3 regions of the Psychrobium sp. MM17-31 genome follow, and region 1 is predicted to be linked to each of the others. Evidence: predicted binding sites of a transcription regulator. Region 1 holds the regulator's gene; each other region holds the start of a gene.
What was found. The regulator MetJ, encoded in region 1, represses methionine synthesis genes. The targets are predictions, from matches to a motif close to TAGACGTCTAGACGTCTA.
Positions count from the first base shown of each region.

Region 2: the regulator MetJ is predicted to act here: its motif matches at 1,195-1,212, upstream of metH (methionine synthase).
Region 3: the regulator MetJ is predicted to act here: its motif matches at 2,796-2,813, upstream of msrA (peptide-methionine (S)-S-oxide reductase MsrA).

Region 1 covers NZ_JAKRGA010000005.1:31,486-36,948, reverse strand. Annotated here, with positions in the region: gene MHM98_RS14910 (TonB-dependent receptor) at 1-284, shown strand, start outside; gene MHM98_RS14905 (MipA/OmpV family protein) at 372-1,196, shown strand; gene MHM98_RS14900 (DUF3019 domain-containing protein) at 1,276-1,581, shown strand; gene MHM98_RS14895 (response regulator transcription factor) at 1,592-2,296, shown strand; gene MHM98_RS14890 (ATP-binding protein) at 2,293-3,585, shown strand; gene metJ (met regulon transcriptional regulator MetJ) at 3,654-3,983, opposite strand; gene metB (cystathionine gamma-synthase) at 4,222-5,385, shown strand; gene metL (bifunctional aspartate kinase/homoserine dehydrogenase II) at 5,426-5,463, shown strand, end outside.
Region 2 covers NZ_JAKRGA010000001.1:311,190-316,652, reverse strand. Annotated here, with positions in the region: gene metH (methionine synthase) at 1-1,143, opposite strand, end outside; gene leuE (leucine efflux protein LeuE) at 1,308-1,970, opposite strand; gene MHM98_RS01350 (prepilin-type N-terminal cleavage/methylation domain-containing protein) at 2,150-2,695, opposite strand; gene MHM98_RS01345 (hypothetical protein) at 3,011-3,541, shown strand; gene MHM98_RS01340 (DUF5060 domain-containing protein) at 3,632-5,407, opposite strand.
Region 3 covers NZ_JAKRGA010000003.1:424,116-429,578, reverse strand. Annotated here, with positions in the region: gene MHM98_RS10765 (hypothetical protein) at 1-447, shown strand, start outside; gene MHM98_RS10760 (aldo/keto reductase) at 529-1,581, shown strand; gene MHM98_RS10755 (alpha/beta hydrolase) at 1,556-2,269, opposite strand; gene msrA (peptide-methionine (S)-S-oxide reductase MsrA) at 2,296-2,766, opposite strand; gene MHM98_RS10745 (MOSC domain-containing protein) at 2,933-3,610, shown strand; gene MHM98_RS10740 (GGDEF domain-containing protein) at 3,777-4,547, shown strand; gene MHM98_RS10735 (BLUF domain-containing protein) at 4,522-4,926, shown strand; gene MHM98_RS10730 (thioredoxin family protein) at 5,018-5,410, shown strand; gene MHM98_RS10725 (cytochrome c biogenesis CcdA family protein) at 5,426-5,463, shown strand, end outside.

The sequences.
Region 1 (5,463 bases):
GTGAAAATCCAGATCATCCAGGACACTTTTTGCCAAATTACGGTGAGTTGAATTCTAAGACTTTGCCCGTGTATTCGCGCTTAGATTTACAGGCCAATATGCAGTCGACGATGTTTGATCATCCGGTGCAATGGTCGTTCGCAGTGCTAAATGCCTTAGGTGCGAAGAACGAATCAGGTTACTACTATGCCGCTGAAGAAGGCGATACCCTAACTAATTACAAGATTGAAGGTGAAGAAGGTATGGAGCCGTTTTTCTCAATTGGCTTTAAAACACAATTTTAATTCTTACAAAAAGTAAACAATTTCGTCGTGCGCCTAACTTAGATACTTTGTTACACTGCCGTTAGTGTAAAAGGAAGGTAGATAATAATGGCGAAATTGTTTGGATTAGCCGCGCTATTCTTACTGAGTAGTTTTGCGGCTAATGCGCAAGATAGCGAAGAGGAACGAAGTAAAGACAGCGATAAGTGGCACTGGGATATTCAATTTCAGATCGGTGGCATACTCTATGAGCATCCGCTCAAAGGTGTTGAGCAGGAAGAGTTTATCGATTACTTGGGCGTCGGCTTTGTTATCGATATGTACTACAAAGGCTTTTTCGTGCAATCGAATCAGCGTCGCTCAAACCCTGCGGAAATTGATATTGGCTATGCGTTGTATGAACGCGATGACTGGGCCGTTGATGCCATCTTAAAGAATTTCTTCGATGATATGTCTCAAGACTATCTTGAAGATGCTGGTTTTGACCATTTGGAATCTCGCGATGGTGCTATGGGTGTGGCGCTGCGTTATTCGCATTATCTCGATGATGCTTTACTGACGGTTGATGTTGCGTCAGTGCTTATTGATGAAGCCGATAATGGTTGGGCGGTAGAGTCTTTTTACAGTCATTTAATTCCGTATCGCAATTGGGATATTTATCTCGGAACGGGCCTGACAATACTCAGCTCTAATGTGGTTGATTATTATGTTGGTATTGATAAGCACGAAATACGACCAAACTTAGCTTATTATCGACCGGGTGCTGCGTATATTTTAGAAGCAGAGGCGCATGCCATTTATCCGATTTCCGAAGATTGGACCATGCGAATTGGCCTAACAAAGAGTTACTTATCGGATAATCTAAGTGATAGCCCATTGGGCATTCGCAGTACTTCAACCTTTGTAAAGTTGGGCTTTAATTATGTATTTTAGAGCCTTACTTTCAATATTATGCATTGGCGTTAGCGGCTTTGTTAACGCCGAGGTGTCGGAATCCAAAGACGGACCGTACATGTCTGCATTGCCAAATAAATGCGTGGCTTTGCATAAAGGGCGTACTTGTTATGCGCAAATCACCATGCGTTTTGCCGTGCCCAAGCCTGGTCAATATTGTTTGCTGCGTCGTGAAGATGAAAAGGTAATAGCCTGTGAAGCGATTGAGCGCTATGGCTTGTTCCAATTGCAGTTTGAATCGACCTCTAAGCAAGCTTATTCGCTAATAGAGCAGTTGACCAAGAAAGAAATCGCGCAGGCAATGATCGACGTTGCCTGGGTGCATCAAAAGAAATCTCGAAAACGCCGCTGGCGCTTATTTTAAGAGGAAACTCATGTCTAGTTTAGGGCACATTTTATTAGTTGAAGACGATATTACATTGGCGGATTGGGTCAGTGAATATTTGATCGACCAACACTATCAAGTGACGCATGTTGATCGCGGCGATAAGGTGATGGAGGTTTTTGAAAATTGCCAGCCTGATTTAGTGCTTTTGGACGTCATGTTACCGGGCATTAACGGTATTGAGGTGTGTCATTTACTGCGAGAAAAATCATCGCTGCCAATTATTATGCTAACGGCACGCGCCGATGAATTTGATGAAGTTATTGGCCTAGAAGCTGGTGCTACTGATTATGTGATTAAACCTGTTCGCCCTCGTGCACTATTAGCTCGTATTAAAAACTCTTTGAGTAACCGCGAAGTCAAATCGAGTGAGAGTAAACAGTTAGTTTTTGGTGACTTGAGTATTGATCAAGAATCTAGTCGCGTGGTTTATCAAGGACAAGAGGTGGAGTTATCTACGAATTTGTTTGCTTTTATGTGGTTCTTAGCCAGTCAGGCGGGAGAAGTGGTCGATCGCGATAGTGTATTTAAGGCGCTAAAAGGTCGCGAGTACGATGGCTTAGATCGCCGATTTGATGTCATGTTATCGACACTGCGCAAGCAGTTTAATGACGATCCTCAAAACCCGAAAAAGTTCAAAACGGTGTGGGGTAAGGGGTATCTATTTGTCGCTGATGCTTGGGGCGACTCGTGAGACGATTTTATATCAGCATCATAGCCGTTGTGCTCGGTGCGATATTTGCGATTGGCTGGGGCGTTGATTTATTAGTTAGTGAAGCGCCAGATGAACATCGCGATGAAAACTATATCTATGGCCAGATAATCGATGGTATGTCAGCTCAATTAAGCTCTGCGCCTGCTGACCAGTTATCAAGCGTCGTCCAATCACTCTCTCTTGACTATAAGATTTCACTGTCTTTGGTGGAAGAAAACAGTGTTGCATTGCCCTCATCCTTAACGCAGCAATTGTCACAAGCTGGTGGTTTATTGTTGGGGGAAGAACACGAGGCTTATCTATATAAGCGAATTGCAGGACATGATGGCTATTTACTGCATTTGCAGTTACCAATGGTACAGGAGCACGCCAATTACAATATTGATTTGATGTTAACGCTGCTACTTTATTTGGGCGTAACCGTGATTATTGTGCTGTGGACATTGCCACTGACGCGTCGTTTGCATTTACTGAGCAGTGCCGCTGCTAAGTTTGGCGAGGGCGATTTGTCGGCACGCGTTCCCAAAGCGCGCTTTTCTTATATTCAGCAATTGGAAGATAGCTTTAATGCGATGGCAGATCGGATAGAAACGCTGCTAATGGATAACAAGGTATTGGCGCGCAGTTTGTCTCATGATATTCGAACCCCTGTGGCTTGTTTGCGTTTTGGTATTGAGGCGGCGATGACTGCAGATGATGTTGCCAAGAAAGATAAATACCTCAGCCGTATGGACAGTGAAGTCACGCGGATGGAGGAAATGACGGCGGCTTTTTTAGAATACGCAGGTATGGAACGTCAGCTGGGTAGTGTCCGTTTACAAAGCATTGATTTGGTGCAGTGGCTTGAAACCTTGTGTAAAGACTTGGGGCATTTAGCACAGCAACAAGAAATTACGCTCAACTTCGAGACGCAAGAGTCGGTGGTGGTGTGTGATATTGATAGCCAATGGTTTTATCGCGCCGTACAAAATTTGATTAGTAACGCTATCGATTATGCCGATGGCCAAGTTAGTTGTTTATTGTCGCGAGACAGTAAGGGCATTTATATCGATATTGATGATGATGGCGAAGGCATTGCCGAAGACAAGCAAGCGACGATTTTCGATCCCTTTGTGCGACTAGACTCTCAGCGTTCGCGTGAATCGGGGCACTTTGGATTGGGCTTGGCTATCACCACAAAAATTATGGACTGGCACCATGGCAGTGCGACAGCTCGCAATAATTCTAGCCTAAAAGGCGCAAGGCTTCGATTAACATTGCCTGTTTGATTAAAGCTAAAAATAAAAAAGCGACTCTGAGAGTCGCTTTTTTGTTATCTGATTATTACCGAAGATAATTAGTCTTCGTTATTCTCGGCTAGGTAGGCTTCTAGGGTTCCTAGCTCTTCCATTAATACGCGAGCAGCTTCTGGAATTGCACTTGGCTTGTCTTTAGATAAATCGCTATCTTCTGGTAATGGTTGGCCAGTGTAGGCGTGTAAGAAAGCTTCACACAATAATTCGCTGTTAGTGGCGTGACGCAGGTTGTTTACTTGGCGACGCGTGCGCTCATCAGTCAGGATTTTTAACAGTTTTAATGGTACTGATACGGTGACTTTTTTAACTTGTTCGTTCTTTTTACCGTGTTCAGCATATGGACTAATATATTCGCCATTCCAGACTGTCATGAAAATACCTTTGCTATTATAGTGAGTAGTGAGTTGTTACAGTGGGTAATTGTAACACCCTGTATAAAAAATCCTGCCGATTTTAACGGTTACATGAGCACTGTCAAATATAAGCATAAACTTATTCTTATTTAGACGTCTAAACATCTTGACGTCCATGCGTGCTTCGTTTAAATTGGCCATCTAGACATCCTTTATAACCCAGTCATTCATTAAGTCAACTTTTGTTGGAGGTTTTATGAGCAAATTTGGACACCAGACCATTGCAGTGCGCGGTGGTATTGATACAGATACACAGTACGGTGCTGTGGTTCCTCCTATTTACCTTTCCAGCAATTACACTTTTAAAGGCTACGATCAACCACGTGAATATGATTATGCTCGTCGTGGCAATCCGACCCGTAGCCAATTCGCACAAGCATTAGCCGACTTAGAAGGTGGTAGTTACGGCGTGATTACCAGTACTGGGTTGTCGGCAATTACCACAGTTATTCAGTTGCTATCGCCACAAGATACATTAGTGATCCCACACGATTGTTATGGCGGCACCTACCGTATGTTCGATCATTTAGCGCGTCGTGGTTTGTTTACCTTGGTGGTTGTCGATCAAGCAGATGAAGCGGCATTAGAGAGTGCATTGTCACAAAAGCCGAAGATGGTTTGGTTAGAAACGCCGAGTAATCCTTTATTGCGTATTGTCGATATCAAATCTATTGCCGCTAAAGCAAAAGCGATTGATGCCTATGTGGTTGTAGACAATACGTTTTTAACGCCAATATTACAGCAGCCATTAAGCTTGGGTGCAGATATTGTGATACACTCTTGCACCAAGTATATCAACGGACACAGCGATGTTGTGGCTGGTGCTATTGTGACTAAAGATCAGCAATTGGGCATCGATTTAGATTGGTGGGCAAACTGTATCGGCACAACGGGATCGGCATTTGATTGTTATATGGCGATGCGTGGCTTGCGTACCTTGCCTGTACGATTACAACAGCATCAACAAAGCGCTGCGAAGATTGCGGAGTTTTTAGCAAGTCATCCGGCAGTTAAACACGTTTATTACCCAGGATTTGAATCTCATCAGCAGCACGAGTTGGCCAAACAACAGCAAGCTGGATTTGGTGCCATGCTTAGTTTTGATTTGGTGGGAGATATTGCGCAGAGTCAAATCTTTGTGCAGGAGATTGGCTTATTCTGTTTAGCGGAGAGCCTTGGCGGCGTTGAAAGTTTGGTGGCGCATCCGGCGACTATGACCCATGCTGGCATGGAAGAAAGTGCAAGAATTACTGCCGGCATTAGTAATAGCCTAATTCGATTATCGGTAGGTTTGGAGTCGGTTGACGATTTGATTGGCGATTTATCGCAAAGTTTAGATGCTGTTTTAGCGTCGGTTTAAGTATAGACATTGCACAGTAGCAATTGAGTTAGAGAAAGTTATGAGCGAAAACGTTAGCCCGGTAAATTCATCACCTGT
Region 2 (5,463 bases), on a different contig from region 1:
TAAAAAGCGCGCCGAGCCAGTAACGTTAGTACGTTCACCCACGTTGGTATAAAGCGAATCTTCAAAGATATTATATGGCTCAAGCCCTGACAGGCGACAAGCTACATTGACTTCTGGCAGCTGACGCGGCGCGGTGCTGTTTAATGCTTCACTGATTTTTTGAATGTGCAATGGCGTGGTACCACAACAACCACCAACGATATTTAAAAAGCCGCTTTGCGCCCATTCGTTAATGTAGCCCGCCATTTCAATAGCATCGAGATCATAGCCGCCAAATTCGTTCGGCAGGCCAGCATTGGGATGGGCACTTACTGGAAATTCACTGATACGTGATAATTCTTCTACATATTGGCGTAATTCCGCTGGGCCAAGGGCACAGTTAAGGCCAATCGAGATTGGTTCAACGTGACGTAGTGAGTTGTAGAATGCTTCGGTCGTTTGTCCGGTGAGGGTACGGCCTGAGGCATCGGTAATGGTGCCAGAAATCATCACTGGCAATTTAAAACCAATGTCGTCAAACACGCTTTCAATGGCAAACAAACAGGCCTTGGCGTTTAGCGTGTCGAAGATGGTTTCTACCATCAAAATGTCACTGCCGCCTTCAATTAGTGCAAGCGCTGATTCGCGATAGGCCTCAACTAGCTGATTGAAGGTAATGTTACGAAAGCCGGGGTCATTGACATCCGGCGAAATACTACAAGTACGGTTGGTTGGGCCAAGTACACCTGCCACAAAACGCGGTTTCTCAGGCTCGCTAATCGCAAATTCATCCGCCACTTCACGGGCTATTTTCGCGGAAACATAATTGATTTCACGCGAAATAGATTCCATCTCATAATCCGCCATCGCAATAGTGGTGGCGTTAAAGGTGTTGGTTTCAACGATGTCAGCGCCAGCCGCGAAATATTGACGGTGAATGTCTTTAATCGCTTCGCTTTGAGTTATCGATAATAGGTCATTGTTGCCTTTGATCGCACAGGGCCAATCTTTAAAGCGTTCGCCGCGAAAGTCTTCTTCATTAAAATCATGCGCTTGAATCATGGTACCCATAGCGCCGTCTAAGATCATAATGCGATCTTGAAGTATCTCTTGTAACTGACTTTTTAAATGACTCTTTGTGTTAGTACTAGATTGACGGCTCATAACAAATAACCCTAACTGCTATACATTGAAATGGTAAAGATTTACACGTATTAGACGTTTGGACGTCTAGACGTTTTCGTCATACTACAACGGTTATTGCAATATGACGAGTGTTATTTGTTATAACTTAGCAAATTTGGTGGATTAATTAAGTGGGGCTTGGGTTAGTTAGCATTTGCAAATGCTAACTTAGCCGCAAAGGCAATAAAGCCACTGCCTGCTCCAGCACCAGATAGCGCTGAGACTTTTTTATGTTTTCTAAATAAATGGGCTAGGGTCGAGCCTGCATAAATCAGTGTTGCTAAATAGAGCAAACTAAAAACTTGCAACGTAAGTGCGAGGATCAAGAAAGGTACTATTGGTTGTGAATATTGCGGATCAACAAATTGCACGAAGAAAGACAGGAAAAATAGAATCGCTTTCGGATTAAGTAGGCTCATCAACAATGCTTTGTTAAAGGCTTTTTTGCCTGAAATGTGATTAGTATTCTGTACATGGATGTCGATAGATGAGTTGCTCTGACGCCATGTTTTTAGCGCATTTGTTAATAGGTTATAGCCGATATAAACAAGATAGGCTGCGCCGGCATATTTGATAATCATAAATAGGGCAGGATAGGTGGTTAATAATGTCACGGCTCCCAGCGCCGTTGCTAACATGAGTAATGAATCACCTAAAAAGACACCAGCAACCGCTGACCAACTTACCTTCTGCCCATGCTGTGCGGCGAGTGACAAGACATAAAGCGAATTAGGACCGGGTAATAATACGATAAGTATCGCGCCGATGACATAAGTAACGTAGTTAATGACGCCGAAGTATTCCATAGAGATTTTCTTGTTTAGTCATGTTGAGTATGAGGAATTAAAGCATAAGTTTCATAATTAGTGCATTAGGCTAACGTGTAAAATAACTCATCTACACCAGCAATAATTGTTATAGGATGCCTTTTACTCATTAGGCTCTTTGTGCCTATCATCTGTGTTGTCTTTGATTTCGCTAGTCTCTAGCAATTTGACCCAACTAACTGCCCACAAGCAGTAACACTGCCGTCGGTGGAATTATATCGAATGCCTAATTCTGCAGCGGTACGTCCCGCGGTGTCGCCATTGGTACGTAGAATGTAGGAACATTGGGAATTACCACTATGTCGATATGATTGATAATCGGTGTCTGCTGATTCTGATGACAGCGGTGAGTCATTCATGATGTAGTTCCAAACCGAAGTACATCCCAATGTTCCGCGTCCAATATTATCGTTGCGAGAGCCTTTATTAACGCCGATAGGCCAGCCAGAGCTGTTGAAATCTAGAACCTCTTCACCAAATACACCAAGGTTTTGGATACGTCCCGGAGAGCCTTCTATGCGCCAGCGAATGTTGGCAGATGACACTGCAGAATCAAAGCTCTGCGCTATACCCTGATTTGTCGCAATTCGCGCTTCGGTTGTAATATCGACATAGCGTGAGTAGGCCGATACTGCAATTATTGCTAATACAATAATGACAATGATGAGTTCAATAAGCGTATATCCCTTAGCTTTGGTGTACATATTCCACCTCCGCATTTGACCAACTTGATACCTAGTATCAAACACACACTAATAATTTGTTCTTATTTAAGCCTATTAGAAGATTCTGAAAGTGCAAATTTGTTGTGTGTTTTTAGATATTGAGTCAATACGAATTCTTCTAGGCGCGGACTAGGATTTGATAGTTTCTAAATTCACATCTTTTCTATTTATAAACTAAGCAGAGTCTTTCTCTCTTTATTTACTGAATTGTATTGGGATTGTTTGTACTTGAATTGAATCAATGAGATATTTGTGCTTTATGCTTACAAAGCGCTCCAAAAGGATCTGACAATTTTGAAAGTACTTATTGCTCTTGGAATACTATTTTTTACACAAGTGACTTTATCTAGCGAAATTAAAACCACTGATTCATATAGTTATATTAATATAGAGAATTCAGTAGTGAATGGCTCTAAAGATATCATCAAATTAAAGAAGTTTCGTTACGGCTGGGGCATCGAATCTTATGATGTTGTTGAAAGTATTGAGGTTTGTAGTACAGAACTTATTTTTTGTTTTAGAGCTGAAGCCCTTCAGTTCGCTATTCCTAAGATCCCACCCAAAATCAATGCAGTTTGGGAAAAAGAAGATATCAGATACAAAACTAAGGAAAAGACCTTTTTGAAGATTCTAGGAGTTGATATAGAAGTTTTTGTTATTGAAAGTACACAAAAAGATTCTCTTTCGAGCAGTCTAAGTAATGAATTTCTATATTCTTATGATCATGGACTAATGGGCTTCATTACTAATTCACACAACCAACTATCAAGGCGTCTTTATATTAGTACATCAAGCAATGGTTTTTTATTTCCACAGAAAGAGTAAATTAAATTCTGTTATAGATATTTAATATCCATAATTTTACTGCCTAGGCTCAGAAATGATCTTTTAAAGCCACATCTTTATGACACTGCTTTATCTCGTAACCAATAACCCCAAATCCCCCAAAAACTCTGGCACAGTAATCAAACACGGTATGCTGTTTTGGCATGTCACCGATATTGGCGCGAGAAACTCACCTTGTTGCGTGTTATACGGCGTGATCTGATAATCCCCCGCAGGCATATTGTTGAGTTCAATTGTTAATGGCGCTGTAGGTTGGCGTTGTAATCGAATATTAGAAATACTTTCACCTTGCAGTGTTGTATCTTGCAGCCAAATCATTCCGCCTTGCTCACTGGCGATTCCCCATGCCTTGATGCCATTGGGTGAGGTGATGTTAAGTGGGGACGGATTCCATTTGGCCAGTGATAACCGATCAACAAAAGTCGAAAAGTGCTGCAAGGTTGTTGTCATTTCAGCGGTAACTTGTGCCCAGTCGGAAAAGTCATTCCATTCTGCTGGCGTCATGGCTGCGCCTGAGGCTAAGGCTGACCACAAGGCGTTGTGAAATACTTCGGGGTAATAGTCTTCATCTTGATTGACTGGATGGTTAATCACTCCAAATTCGCCAATCCAATTTGGTTTTGCCTGTGCTTGCCACATATTTGATGTGTAATCTGCGATGATTGACGCGCTTTCGATGACTTTTGCGGGTGAGCGGGCGTCGTTTTTGTCGGTGAGTAAATCGCGGTAGATATGAACTTGCGGCACGTCCATCACTGCATGGCCTTCCGGCCATGTTTTATCGCCTGCCATGCTAGCGGTAATTGGATGGCGATAGGGATCGTTTTCTTTGAAATAGTCGTTAATTTTCTGATGCCACGTATTGCTGTTTTCAAAGGCATTGGTGCCGTCTATTTCACTCACCGTTTGCCACATGGCGATGGCTGAGCTATGGCCCCAGCGGGCGATAATGTAGCGGTACAAGTTTTGTTGCCATTGCCACGCTTCTTCATCGGTAAAGAATTCATTGGCGCTGGTGAGCAGATTAAATCCATTGTTGCGATGCCAGCGGCCATCACTCCACGGATGATTGTTATCTCTCAGCTGTGAGTGATCCCATAGGGTAAAAACTAAAGTCAGTCCTGCTTGTTCGGTTTTTTCAATGACCTCGTCAATCATCTCAGTATTTTGCAAATTAAAGTTGTTGTAATTGGTTTCAACCATCGAAAAATAGAAGAACGGCCACCACATAAAATAGTTTTCATTGGCGGTTTTCATACGAGCAAATAATCTGTCGGCGGTATCTGAGTTTCTAAAGATTGAAAAGGCGTCGCTGTGGCCAATGCCGTAGAATTCGCTGCCGTCTTGATGCATGAAATAGCGGGGTGAATACGTAGCATCTATCTGGTTAGCAATTTGGATAATGCCTTTTTCGTTTGATGCTGTGACATTAAACTGCTGATTTACTTCAGCGCTTTGTTGATTAGGTGTAGTAACGGAGAAATTGACTCGCCAGCTGCCAATCTGATTCGGCGCAAAGCGCACTATCCATCCGCGTCTAATATCCCAATATCCTTTGATGTCATGGGTTTTACTATCGGGTGAGGTAAAGCGAGCATTGACAGAAACTTGGCGTTGATCAAAGGGGTTGTCATAGCTGGCGTTAATATCAAGCTGCCATTCTATTTTCTGATAACGCCCCGTTGTTTGTTTATCACTAACGGCATTAGTTATTTGCGGCGCGACGACAGGCGATACAGGCGGTGTTGGCTCTGGTGTTGGCGTGGTGGTTTGAGAGCTTGAGGAACCACCACATCCCACTAATAGCAGTGAGAATGATAAAAACAGCCAGCGAGAGATTGTCATAATTGTTATTGTTTTTTGTGAGACAGTGTTGAATTAGAACGGGTGTGCAGCGTTTA
Region 3 (5,463 bases), on a different contig from region 1:
GGTACAGATAAATCAGCCTTAAACCTTACTATTGACGACATCGAAGCGAGTAGTATTACATCAGTCGCCTATACAGCAATACTGCAAGACGACTCGACTGTAATCAAAACCGCTAATTTGTCGATTTTGAATGACGCCGCTGTCCGAGCCGCAATTCAGATTAATCTGCCACCACAGCAACCGATAATTAAAAATGACATGCCTTATTTTATGCGCATGGTCGTTGTTGACCAATTTGGATTAATCGATTCGGTGGAAGTAACTCAGCCATTTACTGTTAATACGTTTTCGCCAATCGAGATTAAGAGTGCTGCTAACTTGATTCAATTGTCTTTACTTACCAATACGATTGAATTCGATCATATTGATTTCTTGAATCTAAGACTGAGTATTGGCGATGTTGTGATTGACCAACCGCTGCAATTGACGATGGAAGCCGATCAATAATAATGATGTACACGTTGTATTGACACCTATTGACAATGCATTAGGCTAGCAAAAAATCGTTTTTTTTATGCAAGGATTACTATGAAATACTCTCCGTTAGGTGACAGCGGGTTATCGGTGTCTCGTGTTTGTTTAGGTAGCATGACATGGGGGCTGCAAAACAACCAATCAGATGCCGATCAGCAGATTGACTATGCATTGTCCAAGGGCGTTAACTTTATTGATACGGCTGAAATGTATGCCGTACCACCATCGGCTGATACCTATGGTAAAACAGAAGCCATTATTGGTGACTGGCTATCGCGTAATAAGGACAAACGTGAAGACATAGTGCTGGCAACTAAAATTGCTGGGCCGGGCTTTTCTTATATTCGCGATAATGCACCTATCACTGGTGATAACGTGATTAAAGCAGTAGATGGTTCACTTCAGCGATTGCAAACCGATTACATCGATTTGTATCAGCTTCACTGGCCAAATCGTTCGACACCGCATTTTGGTAATCATTGGCCAAACGGCATGTCGCAACTGAGGGAAGCGTCAAAGCAACACATTGAAAATAAATTAGATATTCTTGAAGGGTTAGCTAAATGTGTTGCTGCTGGTAAAATTCGTCATTGCGGATTATCTGACGATACACCTTGGGGCATTAGCCAATATTTGCGTCTTAGTGAGCAACATAATCTGCCGAAAATGGTGTCGATTCAAAACGAATTTAGTTTACTGCATGCTAAAGATTGGCCTTATCTTATTGAGCAGTGCGCAAATGAGAATATTGCCTATTTGCCTTGGTCGCCGTTAGCGACTGGCGCACTTGCTGGAAAATACCTTAACGGTGCAAGACCGCAGGGCAGTCGCTGGACGTTGATTCAGCGTAATGGCCTATTTAGAGATACGCCGCAAAGCCAACAAGCCGTCGCTGCCTATGTTGATGTGGCGGAAAGTCATGGCATTTCACCTGTTAAACTGGCGCTTGGATGGTGTGATCAGGTTGATGGCGTAACATCCAGTATTATTGGTGCCACGTCAATGGCGCAGTTGCGAGAAGATATCGATGCCTTTGCTGAGCCTTTACCGGCTGAAGTATTGTCAGATATTAGCGAGGTCTTTAAGCGTTATCCAGCGCCATTCTAAAATGCCTAATAATACTTTGTGCAATCGCCGCTGGATCTTCTAGTGGTGACATATGACCGCATTGCTCGATAATCTCAAGTGAGACATTGGGTTGTTTAATCGCCACGCTGAGCTTATCGATGGCTACTAACGCGTCATTTTCACCAATCACAAAGTGGGTTGAAAAGGGTGCTTGATTAATTGCAGGCATCAGGTTCTCTCGATGAGAGGTGTATTGCATTTGATTCACTAAGGTTTTCTCGCCGCATTCCTTATCCATCAAGTTAATCGTATCGATGATGTTTTGTTTGTGATGATTACTAGGTGCCAATAGCCCATGAATTCGCGATAATGGCAAACCCCGATAGCCGTTTTTACGAATGAAGTCTAAGGTAAATTGCCGAGTCGCTAATTCCTTGTTAGGTAGCGGATGCGGATGGTTAGCAATAACCATCAAGCGCGAAATACTCTCTGGATATTGCGTTGCGTATAGCGCGCTGAGGTAGCCACCGAGTGAAAAGCCAATTAGGTTTATTGGCTGTGTCGGCAGTTGTTGATGCAGCGCTTTTACAATCGCTAGGGGAGAATTTGCATCAGGAATTGTTAATGCAATTGGTGAGAAATAAGCGGGCAGTAACTCAAATACCTGCTGCCACAAACGATCATTACATTGTGTGCCAGGCAGAAAATATAGCGGTATTTGAGTCATCCAGTTCTCACAAATTAAAACAATCTTTAGATTGAGCAGCTACCACCGTTTTTAGCAAAGTATTGCTGGTGGTATTCTTCAGCCTTAAAGAATGTTGATGCTGGTGTCACTTCAGTAACAATCTTTTTATCGCCGAAACGTTTTTCTTCAGTTAATCGCGCAATGGTTTCATTAGCTAATTGCTGCTGCGTTGCATCGTGATAGAACACGGCGCTGCGATATTGTGTACCCACGTCAACACCTTGGCGGTTTAATTCTGTTGGGTTGTGGTTTTCAAAAAAGATGTTCAGCAGCTGTTGGTAACTGATTTTACTCTCGTCAAAGGTCACCTCAACAACTTCCGCATGACCTGTAGTTCCTGTGCACACTTCTTTGTAAGTCGGGTTTTCTTTATCACCACCTTCATAGCCAGAAAATGCTTCAATCACGCCGTCTTGCTCACGAAATAATGCTTCAACGCCCCAAAAACAGCCGCCGCCAAAAGTTGCAGTTTGCATAGTATTACTCTCAAATTTGTTTCTACGTTTAGATGGCTAGAAGTCTATAGTTAAAAATCTTCGCCGTAAAGTGAAAATTTATTTTCACTCACAAGACAGGAATTGCAGGAGAAATATTTCATGCACGGTTATAATAGCGCGCACTTGCGACTAGATTGGATTTTATATGACTCAGGTTAAGGCGTTCTCTGGAAAAATATCTCACGCTTATGGACTAACAACTGCCATTGATAAGCAGCTTATTACTGACGACATAATCATCAATGAGTATGGCATTGCCGGCGATGAATCAGCGGATCCTAAACATCACGGTGGGCTCGAACGAGCACTGCATCATTATCCACGCGAGCATTACGACTTTTGGCAATCCCATTATCAAGCACTCGGTATTGAACGTGATTGGTGTCCATCGAGCATGGGAGAAAATATCTCTACCTTAGGCTTAGACGAGAATAACGTTTGTATCGGTGATAGGTTTCAATGGGGCGAGGTGATATTAGAAGTCAGTCAGCCGCGTTCACCGTGTTTTAAGCTTAACAAACGTTGGGACATCGAAAAGTTTTCACTTCATATGCAACAGACTAATAAATGTGGCTGGCTGTATCGCGTTATTACACCTGGCGTAGTAACAAGTGATAGTGGAATTGTGCGTATTAGCCAGACTTCGTGTTCAATGACTGTCGCACAAGTATGTGATATTTATTTTGGCGACCCTCTAAACAAAAACGCGTTAACTCAATTACTCGATATCCCGTTATCAAATTCGTGGCGCAGCAGTATTGAAAAAAGATTGGCTAGCAATGAATTAGAGAATTGGAATTTTCGATTATTTGGCCATCCATAAACCGCTACTTTATAAGCTATCTAAGGTATAAATTGATTTAACAACGGTTTGCCTTATTTAGTGTGCGTGATTTAACTAATGCTTTTTACTTGTATATTTTTCGCTGGTAGTATCAAACAATTAGGAACGCGCCATCTATTTTTCTTTGAGGGGTAATCTCAACGACATGACGTCATTCAATGCAAATTCAATTGCTTATGATGAGCTGATAAAAGAATTAAGGAGCAGATTATCTTTTATTAGTCTCAATGAATTGGTGTATACCTATGAAATCATTTCTTATATGACTTCAGAAAGTAACTGTGCAAGTAATATTCAGACTATCGACGATCATATTACGCCGAGTAATGCGACTCGTAAGTTAGATATTATTGTTGCAACCATGAAGTTCATTTCACGCATTGAATCTAACGTCAATTTCTTGCGCTTGTTAATAGAGCGTGGGACCAACCTTATTTATAAAAACAAAGCCGCTATTGAATACGAGAGCTATCGTGATTTGCTTACCGATACCTATAATTTTAACCATTTAAAGCGCATCGAACGGCAGTTGTCGAAAGAGGATTTTGTGGTTTATTTCTTTGATCTTAACGGCTTAAAGAAAGTTAACGATCAAAAAGGCCATGAATACGGAAACTTGTATATTAAGACATTTGCCAAAGCGTTAACCGATAGCGTTCGATTAAATGATATTGTTTGTCGTTATGGCGGCGATGAATTTATTGTTATTGTATTTCGATATGAAACTGATCTAACGACGATTATTGAGCGTATTAGCAATCACTTAACTGATACTCAAATCACTTTTAGTGTTGGTTGGGCGAAAAATACTCATCGTAATCTTTTCAAAGCAATTAAAGAAGCAGATCAACATATGTATATTGATAAGTTTGAGCAAAGGAGTGCACAAAGTGAAGGCGATAATTTACAAAAGTAAGGCATTACTGTCGGATATTGATTTAAACGAATTACTGCGAAAAGCAAGAATTCACAATAGCCAACACCAAATTACTGGGATCTTAGTAACTGTTATTGATGGCTTTTATCAATACATAGAAGGCCCAGAAGATTATATCGATAGTCTATATCACAGGATCGTCATGGACGAACGCCATCACGATGTAACTAAGATCTATGAGCATCCACTAACACATCGCAGGTTCCACAATTGGAGTATGGGATATCTTAATCTCATTCATGTTGATGATTTAGCTCAGATAGAGAATCACGAAAATACCGTCGAGGAATTTCAGGCGCTTATTGAGCGAATCATGCCGCTCGAGCTAGATGAGTCCTTGCAGCTTCAGACGACATAATGTCAAAGAGATAAAAATAATTTAAAAAAACTGAAATTTTAGTTTAAGACCTCAGGTCTGTGGTGGTGCAATATTAATATTAGGATCCACCATGAAAAAATTATTACTAATCTGCTCTTTATTCTTATCTACATCAGCATTTGCTGGTGGCGTGATGCAATTCACCGAAGACGGCTTTAAACAACTCCAACAAGAAAATGCCGCAATCCTCGTTGATGTATACGCTACTTGGTGCCCAACCTGTCGCAAGCAAGGCAAGGTAATTAAAGAATATTTTAAGCAAAACCCAGACAGTGAGTTAACAGTTTTAAAAGTTGATTACGACAAGCAGAAAGAGTGGGTGAAGTACTTCAAAGCCTTTCGTCAAAGCACGCTAATTCGCTACCAAGGTGAAAAAGAAATTGGCCGTTCTATCGCCGAAACTAATGAGCGTAAACTATTTAATTTATTTTCAATGAAAGCACCGTCGACGACAAGTAAATAGTTAGAGACGATATCGATGGAATTATCAGCGTTTTTCTTTAGTTTTATTGCAGG